DNA from 2 places in the Brachybacterium sp. J153 genome. Region 2 is predicted to be linked to the other one. Evidence: riboswitches for the same ligand, from Rfam matches in the RefSeq annotation. Region 2 holds a riboswitch; the other holds the start of a gene.
The links. Region 2 has a riboswitch for FMN ahead of pnuC (nicotinamide riboside transporter PnuC). Riboswitches for the same ligand answer to the same signal wherever they lie in the genome.
Positions count from the first base shown of each region.

Region 1: linked by a shared signal. The riboswitch ahead of ribD (bifunctional diaminohydroxyphosphoribosylaminopyrimidine deaminase/5-amino-6-(5-phosphoribosylamino)uracil reductase RibD) and the one ahead of pnuC (nicotinamide riboside transporter PnuC) in region 2 are both predicted to bind FMN.

Region 1 is NZ_JAZDCH010000017.1:130,386-146,125, forward strand. Features, by position in the region: gene V1258_RS08940 (ParB/RepB/Spo0J family partition protein) at 1-447, opposite strand, end outside; gene V1258_RS08945 (ParA family protein) at 531-1,412, opposite strand; gene rsmG (16S rRNA (guanine(527)-N(7))-methyltransferase RsmG) at 1,447-2,112, opposite strand; gene V1258_RS08955 (Jag family protein) at 2,121-2,810, opposite strand; gene yidC (membrane protein insertase YidC) at 2,905-4,005, opposite strand; gene yidD (membrane protein insertion efficiency factor YidD) at 4,043-4,384, opposite strand; gene rnpA (ribonuclease P protein component) at 4,381-4,776, opposite strand; gene rpmH (50S ribosomal protein L34) at 4,811-4,948, opposite strand; gene dnaA (chromosomal replication initiator protein DnaA) at 5,409-7,121, shown strand; gene dnaN (DNA polymerase III subunit beta) at 7,665-8,789, shown strand; gene recF (DNA replication/repair protein RecF) at 8,809-10,065, shown strand; gene V1258_RS08995 (DUF721 domain-containing protein) at 10,073-10,819, shown strand; FMN riboswitch at 10,907-11,036, shown strand; gene ribD (bifunctional diaminohydroxyphosphoribosylaminopyrimidine deaminase/5-amino-6-(5-phosphoribosylamino)uracil reductase RibD) at 11,152-12,207, shown strand; gene V1258_RS09005 (riboflavin synthase) at 12,225-12,866, shown strand; gene ribB (3,4-dihydroxy-2-butanone-4-phosphate synthase) at 12,863-14,134, shown strand; gene ribH (6,7-dimethyl-8-ribityllumazine synthase) at 14,131-14,595, shown strand; gene gyrB (DNA topoisomerase (ATP-hydrolyzing) subunit B) at 15,080-15,740, shown strand, end outside.
Region 2 is NZ_JAZDCH010000005.1:29,552-45,291, forward strand. Features, by position in the region: gene dop (depupylase/deamidase Dop) at 1-74, shown strand, start outside; gene V1258_RS03050 (ubiquitin-like protein Pup) at 124-312, shown strand; gene pafA (Pup--protein ligase) at 317-1,729, shown strand; gene V1258_RS03060 (FKBP-type peptidyl-prolyl cis-trans isomerase) at 1,804-2,736, shown strand; gene V1258_RS03065 (FKBP-type peptidyl-prolyl cis-trans isomerase) at 2,772-3,152, shown strand; gene V1258_RS03070 (primosomal protein N') at 3,122-5,362, shown strand; gene fmt (methionyl-tRNA formyltransferase) at 5,435-6,403, shown strand; gene V1258_RS03080 (RsmB/NOP family class I SAM-dependent RNA methyltransferase) at 6,400-8,043, shown strand; gene rpe (ribulose-phosphate 3-epimerase) at 8,040-8,726, shown strand; FMN riboswitch at 8,819-8,938, shown strand; gene pnuC (nicotinamide riboside transporter PnuC) at 9,036-9,746, shown strand; gene V1258_RS03095 (phosphoribosyl-ATP diphosphatase) at 9,847-10,131, shown strand; gene hisG (ATP phosphoribosyltransferase) at 10,222-11,079, shown strand; gene V1258_RS03105 (PH domain-containing protein) at 11,129-11,620, shown strand; gene V1258_RS03110 (DUF3866 family protein) at 11,655-12,773, opposite strand; gene V1258_RS03115 (WYL domain-containing protein) at 12,827-14,887, shown strand; gene tatA (Sec-independent protein translocase subunit TatA) at 15,005-15,331, shown strand; gene tatC (twin-arginine translocase subunit TatC) at 15,410-15,740, shown strand, end outside.

The sequences.
Region 1 (15,740 bases), on a different contig from region 2:
CGCGGTCGAGGTACGGCCGGCGGACGACTTCCGCGTGGATGCCTTCTTCGTGGGGGTCTTCGTCGTCGGCGCCTGGTCAGTGGTCGCCGGGGCCGCGGTCTCCGCGCGGCCCTCCCCGTCGGCCGCAGCCTTCGCAGAGGAACCGGACCGAGCACCGGCCCCGCGGGCCGTCGTGCCGCGACCGCGCCGGGCGGCCGCGGCCTTGGCCATCTCGCCCGCGAGGTCCTGGGACCGACCCCGTTCGCGCTGGGGGCGCTCCTCCTCGGAGGTGACCTTCTCACCGGAGAAGAACATGTCCACCGGGCGGGGGGAGCTGGACCGCTCGGGCTCCTCGGTGGCCGGTCGCACACGGGTGCGCAGCTCGCCCTCGGGCGCCGGAGCGGGCGTCGATCCCGCACCCGGGATCAGGGCGCCGAGCCCTCGTCCGAGTCCTCGCTTCTGCGTCATGGCCGTGTCCTTCCGGAGGTCGTGTGTTGTCGGGGATGAGCGTGAGGGGCGCGGCGACGGCGCCGGCCCGGTGATGCTCGAGGTCAGGGAACGGGGCGGGTGGTGAGCTCGTGGGCTGCGGCCCGATAGGCCAGGGCACCGCTCGAGCCCGGATCGTAGGTGAGCACCGTCTGTCCGTAGCTCGGAGCCTCGGAGATGCGGACCGAGCGCGGGATCGTCGTCTCGAGCGTCTGCTCGGGGAAGTGGTCGCGCACGTCCTGCGCCACCTGGGCGGCGAGCCGGGTACGGGCGTCGTACATCGTGAGCATGATCGAGGAGACCACGAGATCCGGGTTGAGGTGCTGGCGGATCAGCTCGATGTTGTTCAGGAGCAGGCTGAGCCCCTCGAGCGCGTAGTACTCGGCCTGGATCGGGATGAGCACCTCGCGCGCTGCGACCAGGGCGTTCACCGTCAGCAGGCCGAGCGAGGGCGGGCAGTCGATGAGCACGTAGTCCAGCCGCGGCAACCCCTCCTCCGCCCGGTGGGCGAGGTGGTCGCGGATCGCGTTGCGCAGTCGGTTCTCGCGGGCGACGAGGGAGACCAGCTCGATCTCGGCGCCGGAGAGGTTGATGGTCGCGGGGGCGCAGTGCAGCCGCTCCATGTCCGGCACCGGCTGGACGACGTCGCTGATCGGCGCGGACTCGACCAGTACCTCGTACATGCTGGGCACCTCCGCGTGGTGCTCGATGCCCAGCGCGGTGGAGGTGTTGCCCTGCGGATCGGCGTCGATGACCAGCACCTCGAGCCCGCCCATGGACAGGGCCGCGGCGAGGTTCACGGTGGTCGAGGTCTTGCCGACCCCGCCCTTCTGGTTCGCGATCGTGATGATGCGGGTCTCCGCGGGTGCGGTGAACTCGAGACCCTCGAGCTTCCGCCGACGGTCGTGGTCGCGCTTGAGCTCGCGCATCAGCGGGGTGTCGTCCATCGTCCCGCCTCCCGGGGAGGTCCCCTCGCGCTGCTCAGCCACGTACCTCTCCCTTCTTGGTCGCTTCCACCCGGCGACGCACTTGGACCACTGTAGTGGGAACCTCGACCTCGCCCACCCCGTAGCGGTCGATGCGCGGATCGACACCGCCGAGCTTCCGCAGCGTCTTCTGCGCCGCCTCGATCTCCTCGGCCGCCGAGCCGCCCTTCAGCGCGAGCAGGCTCCCCCCGTCGGCCACGAGGGGCAGCGACCAGCGGGCGAGCTTGTCCAGCGCCGCGACGGCACGGGCCGTGACGACCTCGAAGGTGCGCCGCCCGTGCAGCTCCTCGGCCCGGGAGCGCACCACCTCGAGGCCGAGGCCGAGCTCGGCGTCGACCTCCTCGAGCCAGGTGGTGCGCCGCTGCATGGTCTCGATCAGGGTGACCGACAGCTCGGGCCGCGCGATGGCGATGACCACCCCGGGGAGCCCGGCGCCGGAGCCGATGTCGGCGAGGGTGGAGGTCCCCTCCTCGACGGCGTCGGTCAGCAGGGCGCAATTGACCACGTGCCGCTCCCAGAGCCGCTCGACCTCGCGCGGTCCGATGAGACCGCGCTCGGGCCCCTGCTCGGCGAGCAGGTCGGTGTACCGCTCGGCGAGCTCGAGGCGGTCGCCGAACAGCCGCTCAGCCGTCGGGCGCAGCGTGTCGGGGAGGGGCAGCACCGGGGACCTCAGCTCGCCGGGTAGATCACGACGTGACGGTTCTTGCCGTCGCCGTCGGACTCGGAGCGGAGGCCCGCGCGCTTGGCGACGTCGTGGACGACCTTGCGCTCGAAGGGGTTCATGGCGCGCAGCGGGACCGGGGCACCCGTCTCCTTCGCCTCGGCGATCGCGGTCTCGGCGAGGCCCTCGAGGCCGTCCTTGTGCTCGGCGCGGAAGCCGCCGATGTCGAGCATGAGCCGCGAGCGGCTGCCGGTGCGGGTCTGGACCGCGAGCCGGGCCAGCTCCTGCAGGGCGTCGAGCAGCTCGCCCTTGGGCCGGTTCAGCTCCGCGAGACGGTCGGCGCCGCGGATCTCGACGGAGGCGCGGTCGCCGTCCACGTCGATGTCGATGTCCCCGTCGAGGTCGGCGATGTCCAGCAGCTCCTCGAGGTAGTCGGCGGCGATGTCGCCCTCCTCCTCGAGACGGCGCACGCGCTCCTCCGCGGTCTCGCCGGCGGTGCCGGAGTCGTCGTCGGCCTCCTCCTCGGGATCGGCGTCGGCCGACGGGGCGGAGTCCTCGGAAGTGGTCTCCTCGGGAGCGGACTCCACGGCGGCGGCCTGCTCCACGGTGGCCTGCTCCTCGGTGGCCTGTTCGGCGGCGGTCAGCTCGGTCTCCGCTCCCTCGGGGGCGGCGACGGTCTCGGGGGCGTTCTCGGTCATTCGGGGTCCTCCGGGCGGGTGGGGAGATCCGCGGATCTCCGATCGGGGAAAGGGTGCGGGCCCGGGAGCGTCGATGCTCCCGGGCCGGCGGGGGTCAGCGGTTGCGCTTCTTCTTCGAGCGCTTCTGCTCGGGCTTGGTGGTCACGCCCGGCACCTCGCCGGCGGCCTCCTGGGCCTTGCGGCGCTCCTCGGCGGCCTGAGCGCGGGCGGCGCGGGCCTGCTCGAGCTTCTCCTGGTCCGAGAGCTTCCTGCCACCCTTGTTCTTGGAGGGGGGCTGGACGCGGAGGTTGCGCTCGGGCTCGGGATCCGGCTCGACGACCTTCTTCGGCGGCGTGAAGTCCAGCGGCTCGAGGCCCTTCCTCGCACGCTTGGCGTTGATCCGCTCCTGGCGGGCCTTCTCGGCGTCGGACCCGGGGGTCGGGGTCGCGCGGATGACGATGTACTGCTGGACGAAGGTCCACACGTTGGTGGTGAGCCAGTAGATGAGCACACCGATCGGCATGCCCGGTCCCGTGATCACGTAGATGAACGGGAGCATGTACAGCATCATCTTCTGCGTGCTTGCCATGGGGCCCTCGAGGGCCGCCTTGGGCATGTTCTTCATGGTCAGCTCGCGCTGCGTGAAGAAGGTGACCGCACACATCGCGGCGATGATGACGCCCGAGACGATGCGGGTCGTGAGGTCACCGGCGCCGGGGCTGAGGAAGGAGTCGGCGATGGTGACATTGCCGATGATCGTCGAGCTGCTCGCGGACTGCGCGAGGGGGGTGGTCAGCGGGCCGAAGGGCTCACCGGCCGCCGCCTGCGGCAGCTTGTTGAAGAGCACGCGGAAGAGGCCGAAGAAGATCGGCATCTGCAGCAGGATCGGCAGGCAGGAGGAGAACGGGCTCGCGCCGGCCTCCCGGTAGATGGCCATGGTCTCCTCGGCCATCTTCTGCCGGGACTCCTGGTCCGTCTTGCCCTTGTACTTCTTTTGCACGGCCTGCAGCTCGGGCGAGACCATCTGCATCGCCCGGGAGGCGCGGATCTGGCGCACGAACAGCGGGATGATCAGTGTGCGGACCACCACCGTGAGGCCCACGATCGACAGCACCCACGTGATCCCGGAGTCCGCCTCCATGAAGAGGGACAGCAGTCGGTGGAACTGGACCATGAGCCATGCGACGGCCCATTCGATCGGATACAGGGGGTTCATCGGCCTGGTCTTCCTGCCGCACGGATGCGCATGTCGTTCATGCGAGGTGACGGCTCTGGTCGGGGGTCTCGGACAAGGGTAGGCCCTGCCCGGCTGGGTGCCGCAGTCGGCGTGGATTGGTCCACATGCCGGGGGCGGGCACGGGGTCGGGCCCTCCCCGGGTCAGGGGGTTGCAGCGCAGGATCCTCCAGGTGGTCAGGAGGGTCCCCTTGAGCGCACCGTGCACGCGCAGGGCATCCATGCCGTACTGCGAGCAGACGGGGTCGTACCGGCAGGCCGGCGGTGTGTACGGCGAGAGGCCGTGCTGGTAGGCGTGCACCAGCAAGCGCAGGGCCCGACGGGGCAGGCCCAGGATCGCGCCGACGGGTCCGCCGCTCATCGCCGATCCTCGCTCCGCTGCTCGGAGGAGCGGGGCTCCAGCGAGCGGGCGAGCTTGCGGGAGGCGGCGCCGAGCGCCCCGTCGACCTCGGCCTCGAGCTCGGCGAAGGGCAGCTCCGCGATGCCCGGGAGTGTGCGCACCACGATCGCCGCGTCGGCCGGCAGCTCGCCGAGCCGGGGCCGCACGATCTCGCGCAGCCGACGGGTGACGCGGTTGCGGATCACGGCATTGCCGACCTTCTTGGACACGACGAATCCCACGCGGGGTGCCCCCGTCCCCTGCGGCAGCAGGGAAAGGTGCACGACCACGTGGGATCGGGCGCTGCGCACGCCACCTCGGGTGACGGCGCGGAACTCGTCGCCGGTGCGGAGCCGGTGACGGGACCAGGTCACGGGGCGTCCGTGCCGGTCACGTCCCGCCGCGACCTCAGGCCGAGAGCTCGGAGCGGCCCTTGGCGCGACGGGCGTTCAGGATGGCGCGGCCGGCGCGAGTGCGCATGCGGGCGCGGAAGCCATGCTTCTTGGCGCGACGGCGGTTGTTCGGCTGGAAGGTGCGCTTGGTCATCGGTTCTCCTCGGTCGTGGGCGCGGGATGCAACCCTCGAAGTGGTCTGGTCGTCTGCTGCACGAACGGGTTGTCCGGGCGCACCCGCCGGGGCGGGGCGGCTGCCGAAGGACCGATCCGACACCGGAGTGGATCCGCAGTGGACCCGGGGACCGTGATCGGGACGGCGCGCAGCGCTGACTGCACGATTTTAGGGGCGACCCCCGGGAGGGTCAACGCTCGGAGCCTCCCAGCGCCTGGTTGTGGCCCGATTCTCACTCTCCCTGACATCCCGTGCGGCCTTTCGTGCGGCCGACGACCCCGGCACGGCGCTATGCGCGGTCAACCCTGTGCTCCACGCCACCTGCCGGTGACTGGTCGAGCGAAGGGGACCGACCTCACCCGCTCCGTCCACACGCTCGGTCCACAATCCGCGGGCCATTGTGGAAAACTGGCCGGACCGCTGAACGCCAGGAGAGAGCATGCCGGACACGAACGTCGACGAGATCTGGGAGCGCACGCTCTCGACCCTGCGTCGCGACAGCACGGTCTCGCAGCGCGTCATCGCCCTGCTGACCCTCTCCCGCCTGATGGCCGTCGTGGCGGACACCGCCCTGCTCGCAGCGCCCTCCGTCTCGGCGAAAGAGCTGTTCGAGAACCGGATCGCCGGTTCCCTCAAGGCCGCGCTGAGCGAGTCCACCGGTCGCGACATCCGCTTCGCGGTGACCGTCGACGAGTCGCTGCTGCTCGAGGAGGACGACGAGGACGAGCTGCCGCCGGCCGCGAACCCCGTCGGCGGCGCTGCGAACTCGGCACCTACCGTCGGACGTGCACATCCTGTGGACGACGCTGTGGACAACTCCGGGCGCGGTGTCCACAGCACCCCGTTCCGCCGCGATCGGGACAGCGGGTCGGTGCTGCCCGCGAGCGATCAGCCGGGCCGGGCCGCGATGCCCGGCTCCTCCTCCGCCGCGTCGGCCGGCGCCGAGTCCGGTGCTGAGGATCCCGTCTCCCGGTTCGGCCGCGGGACGGCCGCCGACCTCCCCGGAGCCTTCGACGGCTTCTCCGCGGTCACCGGATCCTCGGCACCCTCTCCCGGGCCGGCCCCGCGGCGGGCCCCGTCGGGCACCTCGACCCTCGGCGAGGACTCGCGGCTCAACGCCAAGTACACCTTCGACACCTTCGTGATCGGCTCCTCGAACCGGTTCGCGCAGGCCGCGGCGTCGGCCGTGGCCGAGACCCCGGCGAAGGCGTACAACCCGCTGTTCATCTACGGCGGCTCAGGCCTGGGCAAGACCCATCTGCTCCACGCCGTCGGCCACTACGCCCAGAGCCTCTACCCGGACGTGGTGGTGCGCTACGTGAACTCCGAGGAGTTCACCAACGACTTCATCAACTCGGTGCAGTCCGGCCAGTTCGGCAAGGCCCAGGAGTTCCAGGCCCGCTACCGCGACATCGACATCCTGCTGATCGACGACATCCAGTTCCTACAGCGGGCGCCGGAGACGATGGAGGCGTTCTTCCACACCTTCAACTCGCTCTACAACACGGACAAGCAGATCGTGATCACCTCCGACCTGCCGCCCAAGGAGCTCGGAGGCTTCGAGGACCGGATGCGTTCCCGGTTCGAGATGGGCCTGATGACCGACGTGCAGCCGCCGGACCTCGAGACCCGCATCGCCATCCTCCGCAAGAAGGTCGCGCAGGAGAACACCGGCGAGGTGCCGCACGAGGTCCTCGAGTACATCGCCTCGCACATCGCCACCAACATCCGTGAGCTCGAGGGGGCGCTGATCCGGGTGCAGGCGCTGCACTCGCTGTCCCGGCAGCCGATGGACGTCACCCTCGCCGAGAGCGTCCTGAAGGATCTGCTCTCCCATGACGACGGGGCCCAGATCACCGCGGCGACGATCATCGCGCAGACGGCCACCTACTACGGGCTGAGCGTCGAGGAGATCATCGGCACCGGCCGGTCGCGGCGACTGGTCTCGGCGCGGCAGATCGGTATGTACCTGTGCCGCGAGTTGACGGACATGCCGCTGATCCGCATTGGCGAGGAGTTCGGCGGGCGCGACCACACCACGGTGATGCACGCGAACAAGAAGATCAGCGAGCTCATGAAGGAGCGTCGGGCGATCTTCAACCAGGTCACGGAGCTCACGGCGCGGATCAAGAGCTCGAACTCCGCGCGCTGAGCCGCTGAGGGCCCCGCAGGGAGCGACAAGGGGCAACGGGGCGCAGCGGAGAGCAGCAGCGAGCAATTGGAGAAGAACAGGCCAGGTCAGCGACCAGTTCTCCCCAACTGTGGATAACTCTGTGGACAGTGTGGATCGCGAAGCATAAGCGCAGGAGCGGTTGTGCACGGGCGAATGACAGGAATCGGTGGTCCTGGCCGATCGATGCACAACTCGCCCACGGACCGATCTCGCCGATCAACGATCCGTCCACTCTTGTCGTTCTCCGTACGACCTGCAGTGTTGCGGTGAATCCACAGGATCCACAGCTGTGAAGAAGAGGACTGTAGTTCAGTGCTCGTCGGGGATGTGGATGCGCGGACGGTGCCGAAACGCCGTCGGGACGGAGCCGAGACGCACGGATCCGACGACTCGGGCGAGCAGCCTGCGGGCGCCGAGAGCCGCGACTGTCAAGGATCACGACCGGTGTGTCGGCGGCATCGCGAGGAAACCGATACGCTGTCCCCCGATCTGGCATTCGACCACTGCGAAGGAGTGGCAACGGTGAAGTTCCACCTCGACCGCGGCGTCCTCGGCGACGCCGTCACCTGGGCCACCCGCACCCTCCCCGTCCGTCCGGCGATGCCGATCCTGCAGGGCGTGCGGATCGTCGCCGACGCGAGCGGCGAGCTGCAGCTCTCGACCTTCGACTACGAGGTCAGCGCGCAGATCCGGCTCGATGCCGAGGTCGAGCAGCCCGGTGAGGTCCTGGTCCAGGGGCGCATGCTCTCGGACATCGTCCGCGCCCTGCCGAACAAGGACGTCTCGATCGCCCTCGAGGGCACGAAGCTCCAGGTCCGCTGCGGCAGCGCCCGCTTCGCCCTCGCGACCCTGCCCGTCGAGGAGTACCCGCAGCTGCCGGCCATGCCGCCGGTCGCCGGCTCCGTCGCGGCGGACGTCTTCGCCGAGGCGATCTCCCAGGTCACCGTCGCCGCCTCCAAGGACGACACCCTCCCGCTGCTCACCGGCGTGAAGGTCGAGATCGCGGGCGAGACCATGACTCTGATGGCCACCGACCGCTACCGCCTGGCGCTGCGCGAGCTGACCTGGAACCCCTCGACTCCGGGCACGGAGCTCACCGCCCTCGTGCGCGGCCGCACCCTGCACGAGGTGGCACGCTCGATGTCCACCGGCGGGAGCGTCGAGATCGCCCTGACCGAGGACTCCTCCGCGAACCTGATCGGTTTCGAGGCCGGCGGCCGGCGCACCACCTCGACCCTGGTCGACGGCGAGTACCCGCCCGTGCGCCGCCTCTTCCCCGACACCACCGCCATCACCGCCGTTGTCGCGACCGGCGCGCTGATCGACGCGGTCAAGCGCGTCTCCCTCGTGGCCGAGCGCAACACCCCCGTGCGACTGTCCTTCACCGAGGGCCAGGTCGCCCTCGAGGCCGGCGCCGGTGACGACGCCCAGGCGAGCGAGGTGCTCGAGGCACAGCTCGAGGGCGAGGACCTCGTGGTCGGCTTCAACTCCGGCTTCCTGCTCGACGGCCTCGGCGCCCTGGGCACCGAGTTCGCGCGGCTGACCTTCACCGACTCCATCAAGCCGTCGGTGATGAGCGGTCAGGACTCCCTCGAGGGAGCCCCCGACACCTCGTACAAGTACCTGATCATGCCGATGCGGATCTGAGCGCGGGAGCTCCTCCTCCGTGCAGCTGACCGCCCTCGATCTCACCGACTTCCGCTCCTACCAGCGCCTCGAGCTGCCCGTGCAGAGCGGGATCACGGTCCTGGTGGGTCCGAACGGCCAGGGCAAGACCAATGTCGTCGAGGCCCTCTGGTACCTCGCGACCCTGTCCAGCCACCGGGTCCCGCACGATGCCGCGCTCGTCCACCGCGGCTCGGCGACCGCGATCATCCGCGCGAGCCTCCTTCGCGCCGGGCGGCCCCTCCAGGTCGACCTCGAGATCACCCCGGGCCGCTCCAATCGGGCCCGGGTCCAGGGGCAGAACGTCTCCCGTCTCCGCGACCTCCTCGGCGAGGTCCGAGCCGTGCTCTTCGCCCCCGAGGACCTCGGCCTGGTCAAGGGGGATCCCGAGGGGCGACGCCGCTTCCTCGACGAGCTCCTCTTCGAGATCGCCCCGCGCTTCGCCGGCGTGAAGGCGGACTACGACCGCGTGCTCAAGCAGCGCTCGAACCTCCTCAAGCAGATGCGCTCGATGCGCCGCGGCGGCAGCGGGCGCAGCGTCGGCGGGCTCGACCCGGCGGAGTCCGCGGCGAGCACCCTCGAGGTCTGGGACCAGCAGCTCGCCCGCTTCGGCGCCGAGCTGCTGCGCGCGCGACTGCACCTGGTCAACCGGCTGCGTCCGCATCTCGGCTACTCCTACCTGCGGGTCGCGACCGACGAGGGCGCCGAGCAGTCGCTCGACCTGCCGCCCGGGCAGCGCGGCGAGGTGACGTCCCCCGCCGACGTCGCCTACCGGTCGGCCGTCCTGGACCATCTCGGCACCGCGCCCGGGGAGCTGCCCGGCACCCGGGAGATCCACGACGCCCTGCTGGCGCTGCTCGCCGAGCGCCACGAGGAGGAGATCGACCGCGGGGTGACCCTCGCCGGCCCCCATCGCGACGACCTCGAGATCCGCCTGCACGACTTCCCCGCCAAGGGCTATGCGAGCCACGGCGAGTCCTGGTCGCTGGCCCTCGCCCTGCGGCTCGCCAGCTACGACCTGCTGCGTCTCGAGGAGGGGGACCTCGGCGACGGGGAGCCGATCCTCATCCTCGACGACGTCTTCAGCGAGCTCGACGTGCACCGGCGCGAGCGCCTGGGCCGCATCGTCACCGGCGCCTCGCAGGTGCTGATCACGACCGCCAACGACAGCGACATCCCGGACTCCCTCACCGGCGAGATCCACCTGGTCGACGTCACCCTCGGCGCGGCCGTCCCGCGGACGAGCGGCTCCTGGTGAGCACCCGATGACCGAGCACCCGGCCGCCTCGCGCCGTCCCCGGCTCGCGAATCCGTACGACCTCTCCACCTGGAGTGGGGCGCCCCGGCCGGAGCCGACAGACGAGGATCCCGTCCGGGAGGACCGCTCCCGTGAGGTCCCTGTCCGTGAGGTCCCGGCTCGGCCGGATCGCCCTCGGGCGGATCGCGGACCCGCGGCCGGCGAGGACCCCGTCGACCCGCCTGCGCCCCCCGTGCCGTCGGACCCCTTCGAGTTGGCCCGCCGCACCGTGAACCGCTCCCGCGCCGCCGCCCGCGACCGCGGCCTCTACCCGATCTCGGCGAAGACACAGGCCCGTGACGTGCGCGATCGCTCCACGAGGGCGCCCGGCTACTCCGGCGCCCGGCCCGATCCCCGCGACCCGCAGGGCATCGAGTCGGTGCTGCGCAAGGTCCTCGGGAACCTGGGTTGGACCGCGGGGATGAACACCGGGCGCGTGCTCGAGGAGTGGGACGAGATCGTCGGCGAGCGGATCAGCACCCACTGCCGCCCCGTCTCCTTCGAGGACGGGGTGCTCGTGGTGAGCGCCTCCTCCTCCGCCTGGGCCTCCCAGCTGCGCCTGCTCACCCCGCAGCTGATCACCACGATCGAGGAGCACGTCGGCTCGCACGTGGTCTCCGAGCTGCGGGTCACCGGCCCGGCCGCCTCCCAGCGCACCTGGAAGAAGGGCCGCCGCACCGTGACCTGGAGGGGACCGCGCGACACCTACGGGTGACCCGCTCTCGCCGCCGTTCATCCCGGGTCATGCCCGCGAGGCGCCCTGGTCCGGACTGCTACCGTGGTCGGCGACGAGCTGAGAAGCTCGCGTGCACTGGGGTCGGTGAAATTCCGAGCCGGCGGTGACAGTCCGCGACCCGATGGCCTCTGGCCCTCGGTTGACCAGGTGGAACTCCTGGACCGACGGTGAGAGTCCGGATGGGAAGCGCACGCGATGTCGCCCTGTGGCGACCGCTCGGCGTCCCCTCGCGGGACGCCGCGGTCCCCGTGCAGGGCGACGTCCCGACGCCCCTTCGTCCGGTCCGTGAGCGACCGACCGGAGGAGCGCACATGATCACCCCCGCTGAGGAGCGAGCGCTCGAGCGCGCGCTCGACCTCGCCCCCGGCCCGCCGGGGAGCGATCCCGTCCCGGCCGGACCGAACCCCCGCGTGGGCTGCGTGATCCTCTCCGCCGACGGCGAGGTGCTGGCCGAGGGATGGCATCGCGGGGCGGGCACCGCCCACGCCGAGGTCGACGCGCTGTCCCGGCTCGGCGGCCCTGCCCCCGGCGGGACCGCTGTCGTGACCCTCGAGCCCTGCGCCCACCGCGGACGCACCGGACCCTGCACCGAGGCCCTGCTCGCAGCCGGGATCCGGCGCGTCGTCATCGCCCGCCGGGACCCGAACCCCCTCGCCGCGGGCGGACTCGAGCGTCTGCGCTCCGCCGGGATCGAGGTCGAGCTGGTCCCCGCCGGGCCGCCCCACGACCGCGCCCTGGAGCTCCTGCGCGGCTGGGAGCACGGGCTGATCCACTCCCGCCCCCTCGTCACCGGGAAACTCGCCCTCACCCTCGACGGCCGCATCGCGGCGGCCGACGGAACGAGCCGCTGGATCACCGGGGAGGCCGCGCGCGCCGAGGTCCACGAGCTGCGGGAGCGCTGCGACGCGGTGCTCGTCGGCACCGGCACCGCCCGCGCGGATCGCCCCCGGCTCACCACGCGCACGGCCGACGGCGCCCCCATTCGGCGCCAGCCGCTGCGCGCCGTCATGGGGCGGACGGCCCGCGTCGAGCTGCTCGCCCCCGACCCGGCGGCGGGCCCGGCCCTCGCGCTGCCCACCCGTGATCCCGCCGCAGCGCTCGCCGAGCTCTTCGCCCGCGGCGTCCGCCAGGTGCTCGTCGAGGGCGGCGCGATCCTCGCCGCCGCCTTCCTGGGGGAGGGGCTGGTCGACGAACTGATCGTCCACCTCGCCCCCACCTTCCTCGGCGCCGGCACCCCCGCCGTCGCGGACCTCGGCATCACCACCCTCGCCGACCGGCTCGACCTCGAGCTGGTCGAGGCCCGCCCCCTGACCTCGGCGGACGGTCGCACCGACCTCCGCCTCCTGCTGCGCCCCCGCGCGGCGTGACCCCCGAAAGGACCGCCATGTTCACCGGAATCATCGAGGAGCTCGGCACGATCGAATCCCTCGAGCACCCCCAGGAGGTCCCCGCGGATCCGTCGGCCCCAGGCCGCCCCGCGCGCCTGCGGATCCGCTCGCCCCACGTGCTCGAGGGGATCCGCCTCGGCGACTCGATCGCCGTCGACGGCTGCTGCCTGACCGTCACCTCCCACGACGGGACCACCTGGACCGCCGACGTCATCGCGACCACCCTCGCCGCGACGGCCCTCGGCTCCCGCGCACCCGGCGACCGGGTCAACCTCGAGCGCTGCGTGCGGGCCGACGGGCGGCTCGACGGACACATCGTCCAGGGCCACGTCGACGGCATCGGCCGGATCACCGGTCGCACCGAGGCGGGCGGCACGACCCTCCTGCGCCTCGAGCTCCCGGACGGCCTCGAGCGGTACGTCGTGGACCGCGGCTCCCTCGCCGTCGACGGGGTGAGCCTGACCGTCGCGGGGATCACCGGCGCGGAGGTCAGCATCGGCCTGATCCCCGAGACCCTCGACCGCACCACCCTCGGCCGGCGGACCGTGGGCGACGTGGTCAATCTCGAGGTGGACGTGCTGGCGAAGTACGTCGAGCGGCTCGCCGGCCGGCTGCTGCCGACGGGGGCGGACCGATGAGCGGCCTGCGCCTGGACCCCGTCGGCCGTGCCGTGGAGGAGATCGCGGCCGGTCGATCGGTGGTCGTGGTCGACGATGCCGATCGCGAGAACGAGGGCGACCTGATCCTCGCCGCCGAGTGCGCCACCCCCGAGCTGATCGCCTTCGCGGTGCGCCACTCGAGCGGGCTGCTCTGCGCGCCGATGGAGGCCGCACGGGCCGACCGGCTCGAGCTGCCGCTCATGGTCGAGCACAGCACCGACCCCCTGCGCACCGCGTACACCGTGAGCGTCGACGCCGCCGCCGGTGTCACCACCGGCATCTCGGCCGCGGACCGCGCCCGCACCCTCCGCGTGCTCGGCGGGGCGGGAACCTGCGCCGCCGATCTCATCCGCCCCGGGCACGTGCTGCCGCTGCGCGCTCGACCGGGCGGGGTGCTCGAGCGTCGCGGACACACCGAGGCCGCGGTCGACCTCGCCCGCCTCGCGGGACGCGAGGCCGTGGGGATGATCGTCGAGCTGGTCCACGACGACGGGACGATGATGCGCGGTCCGGCGCTGCGGGACTTCGCCGACCGGCACGGCCTGGCCCTGATCTCGATCGAGGCCCTCGTCGCCCATCGCCGGGAGATCGAGGAGACCGACCTGCTGGTCGTCGAGGAATCCGCCCTGCAGGTCACCGCACCGGTCCCGCTGCCCACGCCGCACGGCCTCTTCTCGGCGCTCGCCGTGACCGACGGCGCCGCCGAGCACCTCGTGCTCGTCCTCGGCGAGGTCGACGCGCCGGGGCCGGTCCTCACCCGGGTGCACTCCGAGTGCGTCACCGGGGATGTGCTCCGCTCGCACCGCTGCGACTGCGGCCCGCAGCTGCAGGAGTCCCTCGCCCGGATCGCCGACCGCGGCCGCGGCGTGCTCGTGCTGCTGCGCGGCCACGAGGGGCGGGGCATCGGCCTCGCGCAGAAGCTGCGGGCCTACGCCCTGCAGGATGCCGGCCGCGACACCGTCGAGGCGAACCTCGACCTGGGCCTGCCCGTCGACGCCCGCGACTTCTCCGTCGTGCCGCGGATCCTCGCGCACCTCGGCGTCGGCGCGGTCGACCTGCTGACCCACAACCCCGAGAAGATCGAGGCGCTGCGCGCCGGCGGGGTCGACGTGCACGGCGTCGTCGACCTCGACCCCCACCCCACCCCCGAGAACCTCACCTATCTCACCACCAAGCGGGACCGCCTGGGGCATCGCCTGATCGGCCTCCCCTCGACCCACACCCTCACGAACGGAGACCCCTCATGAGCGGACACGGCGCCCCCGCCCCGCAGCTCACCGCCCGCCCCGGCACCCGACTCGCCGTCGTCGCCGCCTCCTGGCACCGCGAGGTGATGGACGGCCTGCTCGCCGGCGCGCTCGCTGCGGCCCGCGAGGCCGGCGTCGAACCGACGGTGGTGCGCGTCCCCGGATCCTTCGAGCTGCCGGTGGTCGCGGACCGGCTCGCCCGCACCCACGACGCGGTCGCGGCGCTCGGCGTCGTGATCCGCGGCGGGACCCCGCACTTCGACTACGTGTGCGCGGCGGCGACCGACGGGCTCTCCCGGGTCGCCCTGGACCACGGCGTCCCCGTCGGCTTCGGCTTGCTGACCTGCGACGACGAGGAGCAGGCGCGTGATCGCGCCGGGCTTCCCGGATCCCGCGAGGACAAGGGGCGCGAGGCGGTCGCGGCGGCTCTGGAGACGGCCGCGGTCCTCGCCGCGCTCTGATCCGGCGGCGGATTCCCCTGCGGCTCGGGGGCGGCTCGGTGACGGCTCGGTCACCGTCCAGTCATCGTCTTGGGGGTCGCGACCGCAGACGCGCCTGTGCCGCGCGAGGGGGTCGGGAGGTGTACGGGACCTCGTCCGAGGACCCCCGGACCCCGTCCAGAGGCCGTTCCAGGCCGCCTGGGAGGCTCTCCGCGGTGACTTCTCCACAGGAACGGGGCGTCGAATAGGTTTCACGCCCCTCCTCCGATAGAATCGGCGGAGGTTCGGCCGACGTCCCTGACGTCCCGGTGGACTGCGAAGCCGTCGGTTCGAGCACAGCGGCCTCCGGGGCCCGCGCGCGCGTGCGCGCGAGGACTCCGCGGGCCGTTCGCGCGTCGGACCGCGGGCCGCTCCCCGTGCCCGGTCGAACCGCCCCCGGTCGCTCTCCCGACCGGGGACCGAGGACAGCGAGGAGCCACACCAGGTGAGCGACAGCGACCGACCCATGCCCGAGCAGGACGCGCCCCAGGGCGTGCCGGATCCCGTCCCCGCGGCGGAGCCGGCGCCGGATCCCGGACTCAGCGCGGGCGAGAAGGCGGCACGCTCCCCCGAGCACTACGACGCCTCGGACATCACCGTCCTCGAGGGACTCGAGGCGGTCCGCAAGCGCCCCGGCATGTACATCGGTTCCACCGGGGAGCGCGGCCTGCACCACATGGTGCAGGAGATCGTCGACAACTCCGTGGACGAGGCCATGGCCGGTCACGGCGACTCCATCGAGGTGTACCTGCTGGCCGACGGCGGCGTGCGCGTCGTCGACCACGCCCGCGGCATCCCCGTCGCCATGCACCCCACCGAGAACAAGCCCGCGGTCGAGCTGGTCCTCACCGTGCTGCACGCCGGCGGCAAGTTCGGCGGCGGCGGCTACGCCGTCTCGGGCGGTCTGCACGGCGTGGGCTCCTCCGTGGTCAACGCCCTGTCCACCCGGATGGAGGTCGAGATCCGCCGCGACGGCCACGTGTGGCGCCAGGCCTACGCCCGCGGCGTGCCCGAGGCCCCGCTGGACAAGGGCGAGGCGTCCGACGAGACCGGCACCACCATCACCTTCTGGGCCGATGACGAGATCTTCGACGAGACCGTCTACGACTTCGAGACCCTGCGCAAGC
Region 2 (15,740 bases):
ACCACGGCGTCGACCTCGCCGCCGAGCCGTCCGCCCTCCACGAGGCCCTCGCCCGCGCCGTCGCGGCCGAGTGACCCACCCCGCCCCGCCCGCCACCCGGCGGCAGCACCCCAGGAGAACGACATGACCCAGCAGTCCCTGCACGGCGCCGGCCCCGGCGACGACGACGCCAGCGGCGAGGAGACCCTCGCCGGCGGCCAGACCTTCGCCTCCGCCCAGGCGGCCGACGACCTCCTCGACGAGATCGACGCCGTCCTCGACCAGAACGCCGAGACCTTCGTGCGCTCCTTCGTCCAGAAGGGCGGCCAGTGACCCGATGAAGCGCCGCGTGGGAGGACTGGAGACCGAGTTCGGCCTGGTGTGCGTGCGGGCCGACGGCACCCGCGCGCTCGAGCCCGAGGCCGCGGCCCGCGAGCTGTTCGCCCCGGTCGTCGCCATGGGGCGCTCCTCGAACGTGTTCCTGCGCAATGCGGCTCGGCTGTACCTCGACGTCGGCTCGCACCCCGAGTTCGCGACCGCCGAATGCGATGACTGGTGGGAGCTGGTCGCCCAGGACCGGGCCGGGGAGCGGATCCTCGCGGATCTCGTCACCAGCGCGAACGAGCGCCTCGCCGCCTCGGGCCAGGACGCCCGCATCCACCTGCTGAAGAACAACGTCGACTCCGCCGGCAACGCCTTCGGCTCGCACGAGAACTATCTCGTGGACCGCCGCGGGGAGTTCACCCGCCTGCCCCGGTACCTCCTGCCCTTCCTGGTCACCCGCCAGATCGTGACGGGCGCGGGCGGGATCGTCCTCGACCGCGCGGAGGACGCCTCCCCCGACACCCCCGGTCGGGCGCGCTTCGTCTTCTCCCGGCGCAGCGACCACATGTGGGAGGCCGTCTCCTCGGCCACCACCCGCACCCGGCCGATCATCAACACCCGCGACGAGCCGCACGGCGACCCCACCCGCTTCCGTCGCCTGCACGTGATCGTCGGCGACTCGACGATGAGCGAGGTCTCGACCCACCTCCGTTTCGCGACCACCGACCTCGTGCTGCGTGCGATCGAGTCGGGCCGCGCCCTGCCCGAGATCGCCCTCGCCGACGACATCGCGGCGATCCGCACCGTCTCCCGCGACCTCACCGGCCGCGATCCGCTGCCGCTGGCCGGCGGCGGCACCACGACCGCCCTCGAGGTGCAGCAGCGCTGGCTCGACCACGTCGCCGACCTCGCCGACGAGTCCGAGCAGGAGGTGCTGGAGACCTGGCAGCAGGCCCTGGACGCCGTCGCGACGGGCGACCGCTCCTGGGCCGCGCTGCACCTCGACTGGGCGATCAAGGAGCGCCTCGTCGAGCAGGTGGCCTCGCGCCGCGGAGTGGGGCTCGAGGATCCCGCGATCGAGCGCCTCGACCTCGCCTACCACGACATCGACCCGGGGACCGGGCTGTTCTCCCGGCTGCGCGACCGGGGCCTCGCCCCGTCGGTGCTCCCCGAGGAGCGCATCGAGGAGGCGCGCACTACCGCCCCGGCGACGACCCGGGCCCACCTGCGCGGCCAGGTGGTCACGGCCGCCCAGGCGGCGGGCGTCGACCACGTCGTGGACTGGACCAGCTTCCGCCTCACCCGTCCCGGTGCCATGCCCGTGCAGGTCCTGGACCCGTTCACCACCTCCCATGAAGGGGTCGACGCCCTGCTGGCCGAGATCCGCGCGCTCGGCGCGCCGTCGTCCGACGCCCCGCCCGCCTGAGCCCCGCCCCAGGCACCAGCCCGTACCCTGGTCCCCGTGCCCCGCGAAGGGGCGACCCCCGTGAAAGGCCCCCCGTGATCCGTCGTCGCACGATCCTGACCACCGCCCTCGCCGCGAGCGCCGCCCTCGGGCTGGCCGCCTGCTCCGAGGACGGATCCGACCCCGAGGCGACCTCCGCCGCCGCGGCGCTGGCCGGGGTCACGATCAGCGAGGACCTCGAGGCGGAGCCGGTCGTCGAGTTCACGGCGCCGCTGGACATCTCCGCCCCCGACTCGAAGGTCGTCGTCGCGGGGGACGGCGAGACCATCGCCGAGGGCGACCTGATCAGCTGGCGCAGCCTCTATGTCGACGCCTCCACGGGAGAGGTGCTGCAGTCCTCGTGGCAGGGCGCCCCCGCCGAGGTCATCGCCGTGACCTCCGACGGCATCGGAGCGGCCGCCTTCGCTTTCCTCACCACCGTCACCGTCGGCTCGCGCATCGCCATGGCCGGCTGGCAGCAGTCCACGAGCGGCCAGGCCTACTCCCTGATCCAGGTCGCCGACGTCGACCGGATCATCCCGGGGCGCGCCGAGGGCGAGGCCGTCGCCCCCTCCGGCGATTTCCCCGCGGTGACCCTCGCCGAGAACGGCGCCCCCTCGCTCGCCGCCGCCCCCGAGGGCGAGCCGCCCACCGCCACCACCGTCGAGATGCTGATCCGCGGCACGGGCGAGCCCACCGCCGCCGGCGACTCGCTGACGATGATGTACACCGGCTGGAGCTGGGACACCGGGGAGCAGTTCGACTCCTCTTGGGATCGCGGCGCCCCCTTCACCTTCGTGCAGGGCCAGGGCCAGGTCATCGCCGGCTGGGACGAGCACCTGCTCGACATCCCGGTCGGCAGCCAGGTCATGCTCGTGATCCCGCCCGTCGACGGCTACGGCGAGGAGCCCTCGGACTCCAACCCCCTCGGAGGGCAGACCCTGCTCTTCGTCATCGACGTCCTGAACGCCCAGCCCGCGGCGTCCTGAGACACCCACCGGACCCCCACCCCACAGGAGGAACCATGGACCGCAGCAAGCCCGAGATCGACCACCCCGAGGGCTCCGCGCCCACCGAGCTGGTCTCGACCGACGAGATCCTCGGCGACGGCGAGGAGGCCGGCCGCGGCGACGTCGTCGACGTGCACTACGTCGGCGTCTCCCACTCCACCGGCGAGCAGTTCGACGCCTCCTGGGACCGCGGCGAGCCGCTGCGCTTCCAGCTCGGCGTCGGCCAGGTCATCGCCGGCTGGGACCAGGGCGTCCAGGGCATGAAGGTCGGCGGCCGCCGTCGCCTCGACATCCCCAGCCACCTCGCCTACGGCGAGCACGGCGCGCCGCCCGTGATCGCCCCCGGCGAGTCGCTCATCTTCGTGTGCGACCTGGTGGCGGTGCACAAGCGCTGACCGGATCCGCCGGCACGGCGGGGGAGCGGGAGCGGCCGGGAGACCAGGCCAGCCTCTTCGCGGCCCCCGCCGTCGCCGTTCCCGCCCGCACGGACCCGGGCCGCCCCGATGCGGCCCGGGCCGGTGGTCTGCGCACCACCGCGGGGTTCGCGGTGGCGGACGAGCTCCCGGTCGCGAGCGTCCGCCTGATCGGGGTGCTGCCGCACCTGGACCGTCCCTTCGAGTACGCGGTCACCCCGGAGACCGCCGCGGCGGGGCCCGGGATGCGGGTGCGGGTGCGCTTCTCCGGCAAGGACACCGAGGGCATCGTCCTCGAGCGCCGCGCCGAGCCCTCGACCGATCGGGCCCTCGCCCCGCTCGTCCGCCTCGTCTCCGAGGACGTGGTGGTGCCGCCGGAGATGATGCGCGTCTGCGAGGAGGTCGCCGCCCGTAGCGCGGGCACCGTCGGCGATGTGCTCCGCCTCGCGCTGCCACCCCGCCACGCCCGCGCCGAGAAGGCCGACCGTGCCGCCGCGGAGGCGGAGTCCGCCCCGGAGGCGGACAGCGCCGCGGAGGAGGGCACCGTCGAGGAGGCGGAGTCCGGCCCGACCGCGGAGGAGACGGCCGAGGAGATCCCGCCGTCGGCGCCGTCGGCTGCGTCGGCTGCGCCGGCGGGGAGATCCGGCGACCGCTATCCGGGCCTCGCCGCGCTCCTCGCCCGCGCGGGTCGGCCCGACGGACCCGTCCCGCGCGCGACCCTCACCCTCGACCCCGTCGACGCCTGGACCCAGGTGGCGGCGGAGGCCCTGGCCGCCCTCGACCCCGCCCAGGGGGCGCTCGTCGTCGCCCCCGACCAGCGGGACGTGCGACGCCTCTCCCGGGTGCTCACCGAGCGCGGAATCGAGCACGAGGTCCTCGCCGGCACCGAGGGGCCCGAGAAGCGGTACCGCACCTTCCGACGCATCCTCCGCGGCGCGACCCGCATCGTGCTCGGCAACCGCTCGGCCGCCTTCGCGCCGGTGCGGGATCTGGCGCTCGTGATCTGCTGGGACGAGGCCGACGACCTGCTCGAGGAGCCCCGCGCCCCGTACCCGCACACCCGGACCGTGCTGCAGTGCCGCTCCGCCGAGGAGCGCTGCGCCCTGCTCTTCCTCGGCGCGAGCGAGTCGGTGACGCTGCGCTCCCTCGTGGATGCCGGATATCTCGCCCGCCTCGAGCCCGTCCCCGCCCCGGTGAACGCGGTGCGGCCCCGGATCGTGGCGATGGACCAGTACCTCCGCGACCGCGAGGGCCCCTCGGGACGCTCGCGGCTGCCGCAGGAGGCGATGCGGGTGATCCGCCGCGGTCTCGAGCGCGGCCCGGTGCTGGTGCAGGTGCCGCGCACCGGCTACGTGCCCGCGATCGCCTGCACCTTCTGCGGCACCCGCGCCCAGTGCCCCACCTGCAGCGCCCCGCTGTCCGTGACCGGGCGCCACGGCGCCCTGCACTGCCGGGTCTGCGGTCGCCGCGAGGACGCCTACCGCTGCCCGGAGTGCGATCGCACGCACGTGCGGGCCGCCGTGGTGGGCAGCACCCGCACCGCCGAGGAACTCTCCCGCGCCTTCCCGCAGGCGAGCCTGCGCGTGGCCGGTGGAGCCCAGGGACCGCTCGAGGACGACGCCGTGCCCGAGGACGCGATCGTCGTCTCCACCCCCGGCGCGGAGCCCGCGCCGCCGGGAGGCTACGCAGCCGCCCTGCTGCTCGACGTCGACGCCGCGCTGGGCCGGGCGGCCTTCGACGCCGACGTCGAGGCGGTGCGCCGCTGGCAGGGCGCGATCGCCCTCGTGCGCAGCGCCGACGACGGGGGAGAGGTGCTCGTGGTCGGCACCTCCACCCTGCCCGCGGTGCGCCATCTGGTCGCCCACCGCTCCACCGTCTTCCCGGACCGTGTGCTCGCCGACCGCCGCGAGCTGGGCCTGCCCCCCTTCCGCCGCATCGCGGAGGTGGTCGGGGACCGGCAGGCCTGCCGCGAGTTCCTCGAGGCCGCGGACCTGCCCGAAGGCGCCGAGGTCTTCGGTCCCACGGACCTCGAGGGGCCCGACGCCGCGGGACGCGCCCGGGCGGTGCTGCGCCTCGAGCCGTCCCGCTCGCGCGAGCTCGCCGATGCCCTGCGCACCGCCGTCGCCGCCCGCTCCGCCCGCAAGGCGCGCGGCAGCCTGCGCGTGCGGCTGGATCCGCCCGACGTGTTCTGAGCCGCAGCGGCCGGGGCGCGGAGCCGCTGGTCCGCAGGTGATCACCCGGTCGGGACGTAGACTCGGCCCATCATGCGACTGCTCTTCGCCGGAACCCCCGAGGCCGCCCTGCCCTCCCTGCGCACCCTGCTCGACTCGGACCACGAGGTGGTGGGCGTGCTCACCCGTGCCGACGCCCCCGCCGGCCGCGGTCGCCGGCTCGCGCCGAGCCCCGTCAAGGCCCTCGCCCTCGACGCCGGCGTGCCCGTGCTGACCCCCGCCACGCTCCGCGACGAGGCCGTGCAGCAGCAGCTGCGGGAGCTGGCGCCCGACGCCGCCCCTGTCGTCGCCTACGGCAACCTCGTGCCCCGCGCCGCGCTCGACATCCCCCGCCACGGCTGGGTCAACCTCCACTTCTCCCTCCTGCCGGCATGGCGCGGCGCCGCCCCCGCGCAGCGTGCCGTGCTCGCCGGTCAGCAGGAGACCGGCATGAGCGTGTTCCGCCTCGAGGAGGGCCTGGACACGGGCGATGTGATCACCATCGCGAGCACCTCGATCGGCGCCCTCGAGACCTCCGGGGAGCTGTTGGACCGGATGGCGCAGGACGGCGCCGCCCTGCTGCTCGAGGCCCTCGACGCCCTCGCCGCGGGCACCGCGACCTTCGCCCCGCAGGACCACGCCGCCGCGACCCACGCGCCGAAGCTCAGCCCCGCCGAGGCCCGCGTGGACTGGACCCGCTCCGCCGACGAGGTTTCCGCCCACGTGCGCGGCATGAGCCCGCAGCCCGGGGCCTGGACGCTCCTCGACGGCGCCCGCACCAAGATCCTCGGGGTCGAGGCGGTCCAGCCCGCCTCCCTCGACGCGCTCGGAGCCGCCCTGGCACCGGGCGAGATCGGCACCACCAAGCGGCAGCTCCTCGTGGGCACGGGCACCGAGGCGGTCGCGATCTCGACGCTCGCACCGGCGGGACGGAAGGCGATGCGCGCCGCCGATTGGGCGCGCGGCGCGGGGCTCGTCCCCGGCGCCCGCTTCGAGGACGAGCAGGACGGAGAGCAGGCATGAGCGAGCAGCGGGGCGGCGGCCGACGCGACGACCATGGCCGACGCGAGGACCACGGCCGACGGGGCGACCGTCGCCGCGAGGACCGTCCGAGGGACGGCGGCGGAGACCGTCGGCCCCGCGACGCCCAGGGCCGTGAGCGCTCCGGCAGCCGCGGTGAGGGCGGGCCGCGCCGCGGCTGGTCCGCCTCCCGGCCCTCCGAGCGGGGCCGCCGCTCGACCCCGTCCCGCCAGGTCGCCTTCGAGGGGATGCGCCTGATCCGCGAGGACGACGCCTACGCGAACCTCGTGCTCCCGCGGCTCCTGCGCAGCCACCGGGTGAGCGGACGCGACGCCGCGTTCACGACCGAGCTCTTCTACGGCTCGCTGCGCGCCCAGGGCCGCCTCGACGCCGTCCTCGCCGCCTGCGTGGACCGTCCCCTGGCCGATGTCGAGCCGGCACTGTTGGACGTGCTCCGCCTCGGCGCCTACCAGCTGCTCGACATGAGCGTCGCCCCGCACGCCGCGACCAGCGAGACCGTGGCCCTCGCCCGGTCCGAGGTCGGCGCGGGCGGCGCGAGCTTCGTCAACGCGGTGCTGCGCCGGGTGGGGGAGAAGGACCTGCCCACCTGGATCGAGCAGGTCGCCCCGGACCGCGAGAAGGACCCCGCCGGGCACCTCGCGGTCGTCCACTCCCACCCCCGCTGGGTGGTGCGCGCCCTGCAGGACGCCCTCGGCGGTCACGGCCGCTCCCGTGAGGAGATCGACGCCCTGCTCGCCGCGCAGAACGAGGCCCCCGCGGTGTCCCTCGTGATGCGGCCGGGCCTCACCGATCTCGACGAGCTCATCGACCACGGCGCGAGCCAGGGCCGGCTCTCGGTCTTCTCCGCCGCCTGGCCCTCCGGCGATCCCGGCGGCATCGACCTGGTGCGCGAGGGCCGCGTCGCGGTCCAGGACGAGGGGAGCCAGCTCGCGGCCCTCGCCCTCGCCCTCGGCGCGGACGACCTGGTCCGCGCCGACGACGCCCACTGGCTCGATCTGTGCGCCGGTCCCGGAGGCAAGGCCGCCCTGCTCGGCGGGCTGACCGTCGACCACGACGCGGACCTCCTCGCCGTCGAGCTGCAGCCCCACCGCACCGAGCTCGTCGACCGCGCCGTCGCGAGCCTGCGGGACGCCGGCTGCGAGATCGAGACCCGCACCGCGGACGGCACCACCATCGGCGCCGAGCTGCCCGGTCGCTTCTCCCGCATCCTCGCGGACGTTCCCTGCTCAGGGCTCGGAGCGCTGCGTCGCCGGCCCGAGGCACGCTGGCGTCGCAGCCCCTCCGACATCGCCACCCTGGGGAGGGTGCAGCGGGACCTGCTCCGCTCCGCGCTCGACGCCGCGGCCCCCGGCGGCGTCGTCGCCTACGTGACCTGTTCCCCGCACCTCGCCGAGACCCGCCTCGTCGTCGCCGATGTGCTCAAGGAGCGACCGGAGGTCGAGCAGCTCGACGCCCGGCCCGCCGTGCGCGCCGGGGTCCTGCCCGGTCGCCGGGACGAGATCGAGCTCGGCGACGGCCCCTCGGTCCAGCTGTGGCCGCACGTGCACGGGACCGACGCCATGTACATCGCGCTGCTGCGCACGCCCGACGCCCCCTCCGAGGAAGGACACCCGACCCGATGAACGCCGCCTACTCGACCGATGGCCAGTACATCCACCCCAGCATCCTCAACGCCGACTTCCTCGCCCTCGGCGCCGAGCTGGAGAAGATCAGCACCGCCGACAGCGTCCACGTGGACGTCATGGACAACCACTTCGTGCCCAACCTGACCTTCGGCGCGAGCATGGTCGAGCAGATCGTGCGGCGGTCGGCGATCCCGGTGGACGCGCACCTGATGATCGAGGACGCCGATCGCGAGGCGCCCGTCTTCGCCGAGGCCGGCGCCTCCTCGGTCACCTTCCACCTCGAGGCCACCGCCGCCCCGATCCGCCTGGCGCGCGAGCTGCGCCGCAAGAACGCCCAGGTGGGCGTGGCCCTGCGGCCCGCCACCCCCGTCGAGCCGCTGCTCGACGTGATCGGCGAGTTCGACATGCTGCTGATCATGACCGTGGAGCCCGGTTTCGGCGGCCAGTCCTTCCTCGAGACCATGCTCCCCAAGATCCGCCGCGCCCGCCGGGCGATCAGCGCCGCCAATCTCGAGGTCTCGATCCAGGTCGACGGCGGCGTCTCCCGCGAGACCATCGAGCGCTGCGCCGAGGCCGGGGCGAACGTCTTCGTCGCCGGCTCCGCGATCTACCGCGCGCAGAACGCGGCCGACGAGATCTCGGCGCTGCGGGAGCTGGCCTCGGTCCACCGCGCCCACTGAGCGGGCGGTGCTGGAGCATCCTCCGGTCGCTCCCGTCACAGGGCGTGCCGTGCCGCTCGGCGCAGGGGTATCCTGTGCCGGTCACACGAAGTGACGTGCTCCGGGGTCGGTGAAAGTCCGAGCCGGCGGTGACAGTCCGCGACCCGCATCCCTGCGGTGGAGCCGGTGGAATTCCGGCACCGACAGTACAGCCTGGATGAGAGGCGCACGTCCTGCAGGTCCTCGGACGCACCCCCGCGGTGCTCGCCGAGGCCTGCTGGATCCCTTTTTCCCCCGGAGCCACTGCATCCGACGGGAGAAAGGACCCTCATGGATCTTCTGCAGTGGCTCTTCCACGCCCGACTCGAATTCGGGAACGGACAGTTCCTCCTCTGGCGCGAGGTGCTCGGCAACGTCTTCGGACTGCTCAGCGCGCTCGGCGGCATGCGACGCAAGGTCTGGGCCTGGCCCGTGGGCATCGTCGGCAACCTGCTGCTGCTCACGGTGTTCCTCGGCTCGCTCTTCGGCGAGGCCGACCACGTGAACCTCCTCGGCCAGGCTGGCCGCCAGATCATGTTCATCGCCACCAGCATCTACGGCTGGGTCCGCTGGCGGCAGGCCCGCAACGAGGGCGGCACCGCCGTCGAGCCCGAATGGGCCTCATGGGGCACGCGCGCCCTGCTGGTCGTCGCGATGGTGGGCGGCACCGCCCTGCTCACCCCGATCTTCCGCGCGCTCGGCTCCTACGAGCCGGTATGGGCGGACGCCTGGATCTTCATGGGCTCGCTCCTCGCGACCTACGGCATGGCCAAGGGCTGGGTCGAGTTCTGGCTGATCTGGGTCGCCGTCGACGTGGTCGGCGTGCCGCTCCTGATCAGCGCCGGGTACTGGGCGAGCGCCTTCATGTACATCTTCTACGGCTGCTTCACGGCCATCGGCTTCGTCGTCTGGTGGCGTGTGCGCAGCCGACGGGTCGCCGGGGAGGGCGGGGCGGTCTCCGTGGAGACCGCGCATCTCGATCCCACGGTGCGCCGGGACTGAACAGTCCTCCGTCCCTCTCCCGACGGGCGGTCCGCTGGACGGGCCGCCCGTCGGCGCATCCTCCCCGGACGCGTACCCTGACCGGGTGAACGATTCCGACATGCAGACCGCCGACGGCGCCCCGAAGGACTTCGAGGGCCTGTACGCGGAGCTCCTCGAGAAGGCCCGCACCCGACCGGAGGGCTCCGGCACCGTCCGCGAGCTCGACGCGGGCGTCCATCAGATCGGCAAGAAGATCGTCGAGGAGGCGGCCGAGGTCTGGATGGCCTGCGAGCACGAGACCGACGAGGACGCCGCCCTCGAGATCAGCCAGCTGCTCTACCACCTGCAGGTGATGATGGTGGCCAAGGGCATCTCCCTGCAGGACGTGTACCGCCACCTCTGAGCCCCGCAGCGCTCGACTCGACCCGCCGAGCGCGCCTAGCGCGCCCCGCCCCACCCCGACCCGTCGGCCGCCCCGCGGCCAGGAGGATCCATGCTCCGCATCGCCGTCCCCAACAAGGGCGCCCTTTCCGAGCCCGCCGCCGAGCTGCTGCAGGAGGCGGGCTACCGCCGCCGCGGCATGTCCAAGGAGCTCGTGGTCGTCGACCGCGAGAACAACGTCGAGTTCTTCTACCTGCGACCGCGAGACATCGCCGTGTACGTCGGCTCCGGCACGGTCGACGTGGGCATCACCGGGCAGGACATGCTGCTCGATTCCCGCACTCCGGCCGCCGAGATCCTCGCCCTCGGCTTCGCCCGGTCGACCTTCCGCTTCGCGGCCCCGATCGGCGCCGAGCTGGACGTGCCCGAGCTGGCCGGCGCCCGCATCGCCACCAGCTACGAGAACCTCGTCGAGGACCACCTCGCCGAGCGCGGCGTGACCGCCCGGGTGGTCCACCTGGACGGTGCGGTCGAGTCCTCGATCCGCCTCGGCGTCGCCGACGTGATCGCCGACGTGGTGGAGACCGGCACGACCCTGCGCCAAGCGGGGCTGGAGCCGTTCGGCGAACCGATCATGACCAGCGAGGCCGTCCTCTTCTCGCGCCCCGGCATGGAGCTGGAGGACGAGGCCGCCCGCTCCCTCGAGGTGCTCGAGCGACGTCTCCGGGGCGTGCTCGTCGCCCGCGAGTACGTGATGCTCGACTACGACGTGCCGACCTCGCTGCTCGAGCGCGCCGTCGAGATCACCCCCGGCCTGCAGTCGCCGACGGTCTCGCCGCTGCACGGCGGCGAATGGTCGGCCGTGCGCGCCATGGTCGACAGCCGGTCCGCGCACCGCATGATGGACGAGCTCTACGACGCCGGCGCCCGCGCCATCCTGGTCACCGCGATCCAGGCCTGCCGGATCTGAGCCCGGGGATGCCGGGACGACGGGGGCTCCGCCGAGCCGAGGCGGCGCGATGACGCCGACCGGGGGAGCGGACCCCTCGACCGGGGGAGCGGACGCCCTGCAGGACCCTCCGATCGTGATGCGTCCGCGGGCGGTGCGGGTCGCCGCCTATCTCTCCGGCGGCATCGTGCTCGGCGGGATGATCGCGGGGGCGATCCTCCTGCAATCCTTCGAGCCGGCCGGTCGGGCCGGGCTCGTGGCGCTGGGCGTGGCCGCCCTCGCCTTCTGCCACCTCGAGGCTCGCGTGCGCCTGATCGCGGGGCCGCACAGCCTCGTGATCCAGAACGTCTTCTCGCGACGCGAGCTGAGCTGGCCGGAGATCCTCGACGTCAGCTTCCCGATGGGGGACCCCTGGGCGCACGTGAACCTGTGGGACGGCACCACCCATCCGCTTCAGGCGCTGCAGCGCTACGACGGACCGCGCGCCGTGGCCGCCGCGCACCGGCTGCGCGAGCTGATCCGGGAGCGCGGGGAGGCCGTCGACCCGGCCGACGGCGCCTGACCGGGTCCCGCGTCGGGTCGCTCCGCCGCAGCGGTCAGGAGCGCGGGGGCAGCAGCTCGGCGGCCCGGCGTCCGGCGAGCGCGGCATAGAGGAAGGACTCCGGGTCCTCCGCGAGGGTCCTGCCCATGGTCGACAGGCGCACGGGCATCTCCTCGAGCGCATCGCGCAGGCCGCGCGCGTCGACACCGACGATCCGATGCGCGCCGCCGCGGGACATCGAGGGCGCAAGGATCGACGTCTCCACCTGTTCCCGTACAGACGCATGAAAAGCGTTGTAGCGAACGTCGTTCGGGGGGAGCACGGGAAGGTCCACCGGAACCAGGGTCGCGCGGCCGTAGGCGGTCGAGGAGTGATGGGACAGGCCCCGGTGCCGCTCCCGGGGGTCCGCGCTCGAGACGCGCAGGCTCGCGACGGGCGTCCCGCCGAGCACGGCCGTCGCGTGCAGCGCCTCCGCGGCCTGCACGCCGGAGTAGCCCCAGCCGGTCCCGGTGCCGAGGTTACCGGGACCTTGGATCGCGATCGCCACGTCGGCTCCGAGGACGTGCCGTGCGCCGAGCAGCGCGGAGTGCACCGTGACCGCCTCGAGGTCGCCGCCGAAGGACTGACCCGCGCTGATCACGCCGGCCAGCAGGCCCGTCTCCCGCAGTCGGGCGGCGGTGCGGGAGAAGGCCGCGGGGAGGGCCGCGGCATCGGTGTGGACGTAGGCGATGCGGGCCGAGCGTCGGGTCGCCCGCACGCCGGCGACGATCGCGGGCAGGGCCGAGTGGAGGTCCGCGACGACGACCGGCATCCCCTCGAGGGAGTCGGCGTCGCGCACGGTCGCATAGTGCTCGCCGTCGGGGTCGTCGATCGCATCGACCATGGTCTGCATCGGGGTGTACCGGGCCTTGACCAGGTGGCCCGTGGTCTCCTCCGCCTCCGGCAGCACGTCGGGGCGGGCGATCACCAGGGCTTCGCCGCCCGTGCCGAGCTCGCGGCGCAGCGCATTGGTGTTCAGCAGGACCCGCTCCCCGCGCGCCGGGGCCCCGGTGAGCTCGGTGTACGCGAGGGCCGGGACCTGTCCGGTCCCGTCGTCCAGCGCGATCAGCATCCGTGCGACGCCCGGCCACCCCGGGCGCTCCTCGACGACGGTCCCTCGTTCCCAACGCAGCATGGGCACCAGCGTAGGCGGGAGGGAGCGGGTGCTCGGACCAGTAGTCTGGGCAGGTGGCTGCCAAGGGTGTGGAACGACTGCTCAACGTCATCATGACGATCGGCTCACGGCGACGGATCGATCGCCGGAAGCTGTTCGCGGTGATCCCCGATTACGCGGAGGCCGCCTCCGAGACCGCGCGCGAGCGGATGTTCGAGCGGGACAAGGCGTCGATCCTCGAGCTCGGCCTGCCGCTCACCACCGAGAAGGACGTGCTCGACGAGAACACGGTCTACTACCGGATCGACTCGCCCCGTGCGGGGGCGGTGCTGGACCTCACCGCCGCGGAGTACACCGTGCTGCTCGCTGCGAGCAGGGCCTGGGACGCCGCGGCCGCCGGCGGCGCCGCGCGGCGCGTCCGGGCGAAGCTGCTGAGCCTCGGCCACGACGCCGATCCCGACCTGCTGCGGCGCACCCCGCGCGGCGCCGTCGAGTCCCTGCCCGTGCTCTCGCCGCTGCTCGAGGCGGTCACCGCCGGGCACGGGGTGCGCTTCGTCTACCGCACCGCGCAGGGCTCACCCGCCGAGCGGCGCGTGGAGCCCTGGGTGGTGGGCGTCCATGAGGGGCACTGGTACGTCCATGGCTGGGACCTGGACCGCGAGGCGCCGCGCGTCTTCCGCGCCTCCCGCATCGAGTCCTTTCCCGCGGCCCTGCCCGCGAGCACCCGGCCGCGCCCCGAGGGCATCGATCTGGCGACCGCGCTCGAGTCCCTGCACACCGGCGACGACCGGGCCCCGGCGACCCTCCGCGTGGAGCCGTTCAAGGCCCTCGCGATCCGCGACCGCGCCGGCGCCCCGCTCGAGGCGCGGGAGGTCACCTTGCCGGAACTCCCGCGCACCGCGGCGCGGCGACTCGTGCTCGGCAATCTCCGCTGGCTCGAGCTGACCGGGCCCGACTCCTGGCGCCAGGAGCTGCTGGAGGTGCTCGCCGCTCTCCGCGCCGCCCACGAGGGAGCCGCCGATCTCACCGCGCTCGAGGCGGCACCCGTGCGCCCGCGGCCGCGGATCCGCACCACGGCGACGGACCGCGACGTGCTCTCCCGGCTGATCTCCGAGGCCTCCTACGTGATGAGCCGGGGAGAGGTCGAGCTCGCCGAGCTCGCCGCCGCCGTCGGCGTCACCGAGAAGCAGCTCATCGACGACCTGCAGGTGCTGTTCGTCTGCGGGGACATGGGCACCGGCTGGGAGGACCTCATCGAGGCCGAGTGGGAGGCCGGCACGGTGCGGGTGCGCAATGCGGACCCGCTGCGCCGCGCCCTCCGCCTGACGCCCCCCGAGATCACGGCGCTCCTCGCGGGGCTCGCGACCCTCGAGGAGGCAGCAGGCGAGGCCGAGAGCGTGCTCGAGAGCGCCCGTGCCAAGCTGCTCGCCGGACTGCGGGGCGAGGACGCCGACGTCGCCGCGGACCGGGAACCCACCGCGGGGGACCCCGCGAGCGCCGCGCCCGACGGCGACCCCGTGCTCCCCACGGCCCGGGAGGTCGACGACGCGATCGCCGCCGACGCCACCGCGGCGCGCACGGCGGACCGCGCCGAGGCGGTGCTCGCCGCGGTCCAGCGCGCCCTCGCCGCCGGGGACGCCGCCGCGGGCGCCCTCACCATCCGCTACTCCTCGGCGGACCGCCCCGGGACCAGCGTCCGCCGCATCCGTCCCGAGCGGATCGAGACCGACGGCTCCCGCTCATACCTGATCGCCGACTGCGAGCTCGCCGAGGGGCCGCGCCGGTTCCGCCTGGACCGCATCGTCGAACTGCTGCCGGACGGAACCCCCCAGTCCCGTGCGGAGGACGCCGCGGGAGCGGAGCTCGGCGGCCGCGTCGAGAGCGAGGTCTGGCTCGCGCTCGAACCGCCCGCGCACTGGATCGCCGAGTCCTTCGCGGCAGGGGAGCTGCGCGACGGGGAGAACGGTCGGACCTTCGCCCGGCTCGACTCGCCGATCCGCGCGGCGCTCGTCGACGCGGTGCTCGAGGCGGCGGGAGCGGCCGAGGTGCTCTCCCCGAGTGATCTGAGAGACACGATCGTGACCGTGGCACGGGCCGCGGACGCACGTCACAGCCAGACGGGGCCGCTACCCTGAATCGACCCGCCGTGCGGAGGCCCGATCCCGGACCTCGCCGCTCGTCATGTGCCCCATCCGCTGTGGGATGATAGGTGCGCTCGCGAGACCTCCGCGGCGCTGTTGAAAGGGAATTTCATGGGTTTCTTCCGTAGCCCCTGGCCGATCGTGATCCTCATCGTGCTCGTCGTGCTGCTTTTCGGCGCGAACAAGCTGCCCGGTCTCGCCCGCAACATGGGCAGGTCCATGCGCGTGTTCAAGAGCGAGGTCGAGGAGCTGCGCGGCGACGACCGCGCGGAGGACGACGAGGACGACGACGCCCCGCGTCAGCGCCCCGCCCGCGACGAGGACCGTCGCCGCGAGGACCGCCCCCGTCGGGACGAGCGCGAGTACGACCCCCGCGACGAGGCGGACCGCGAGCCCGTCCGCTCCCGGGAGGACGACGACTCCTACCGTCGCGACTGATCAGCGTCGACACAGGACGCTGCTGGTCCGGTCCGCAGCTGCGGACCGGACCGTCGACGACGGGGAGGAGAGACCGACGTGGCCAGTGACACCCAGGGCGACGCCCAGAGCACCGCGCAGGAGAAGCGCTCGCGCACGCCCAAGAACCCCGAGGGGCGGATGTCCCTCGGCGAGCACCTGCTGGAGCTGCGCAACCGCCTGGTGATCTGCGCGATCACCGTCGTGGTCTTCGCGATCGTGGGCTGGTTCGTCTTCGACTGGGTGTACGCGCTGCTCGAGCGGCCCTTCCGCCTCGCCGAGGCGCAGGGGCTCCCCGCCTCGCTGAACTTCCAGGGCGTGGGCACCGGCCTGAGCGTGAAGCTGCAGATGTCCGCCTACGTGGGCCTGCTGCTGTCCTCGCCGATGATCA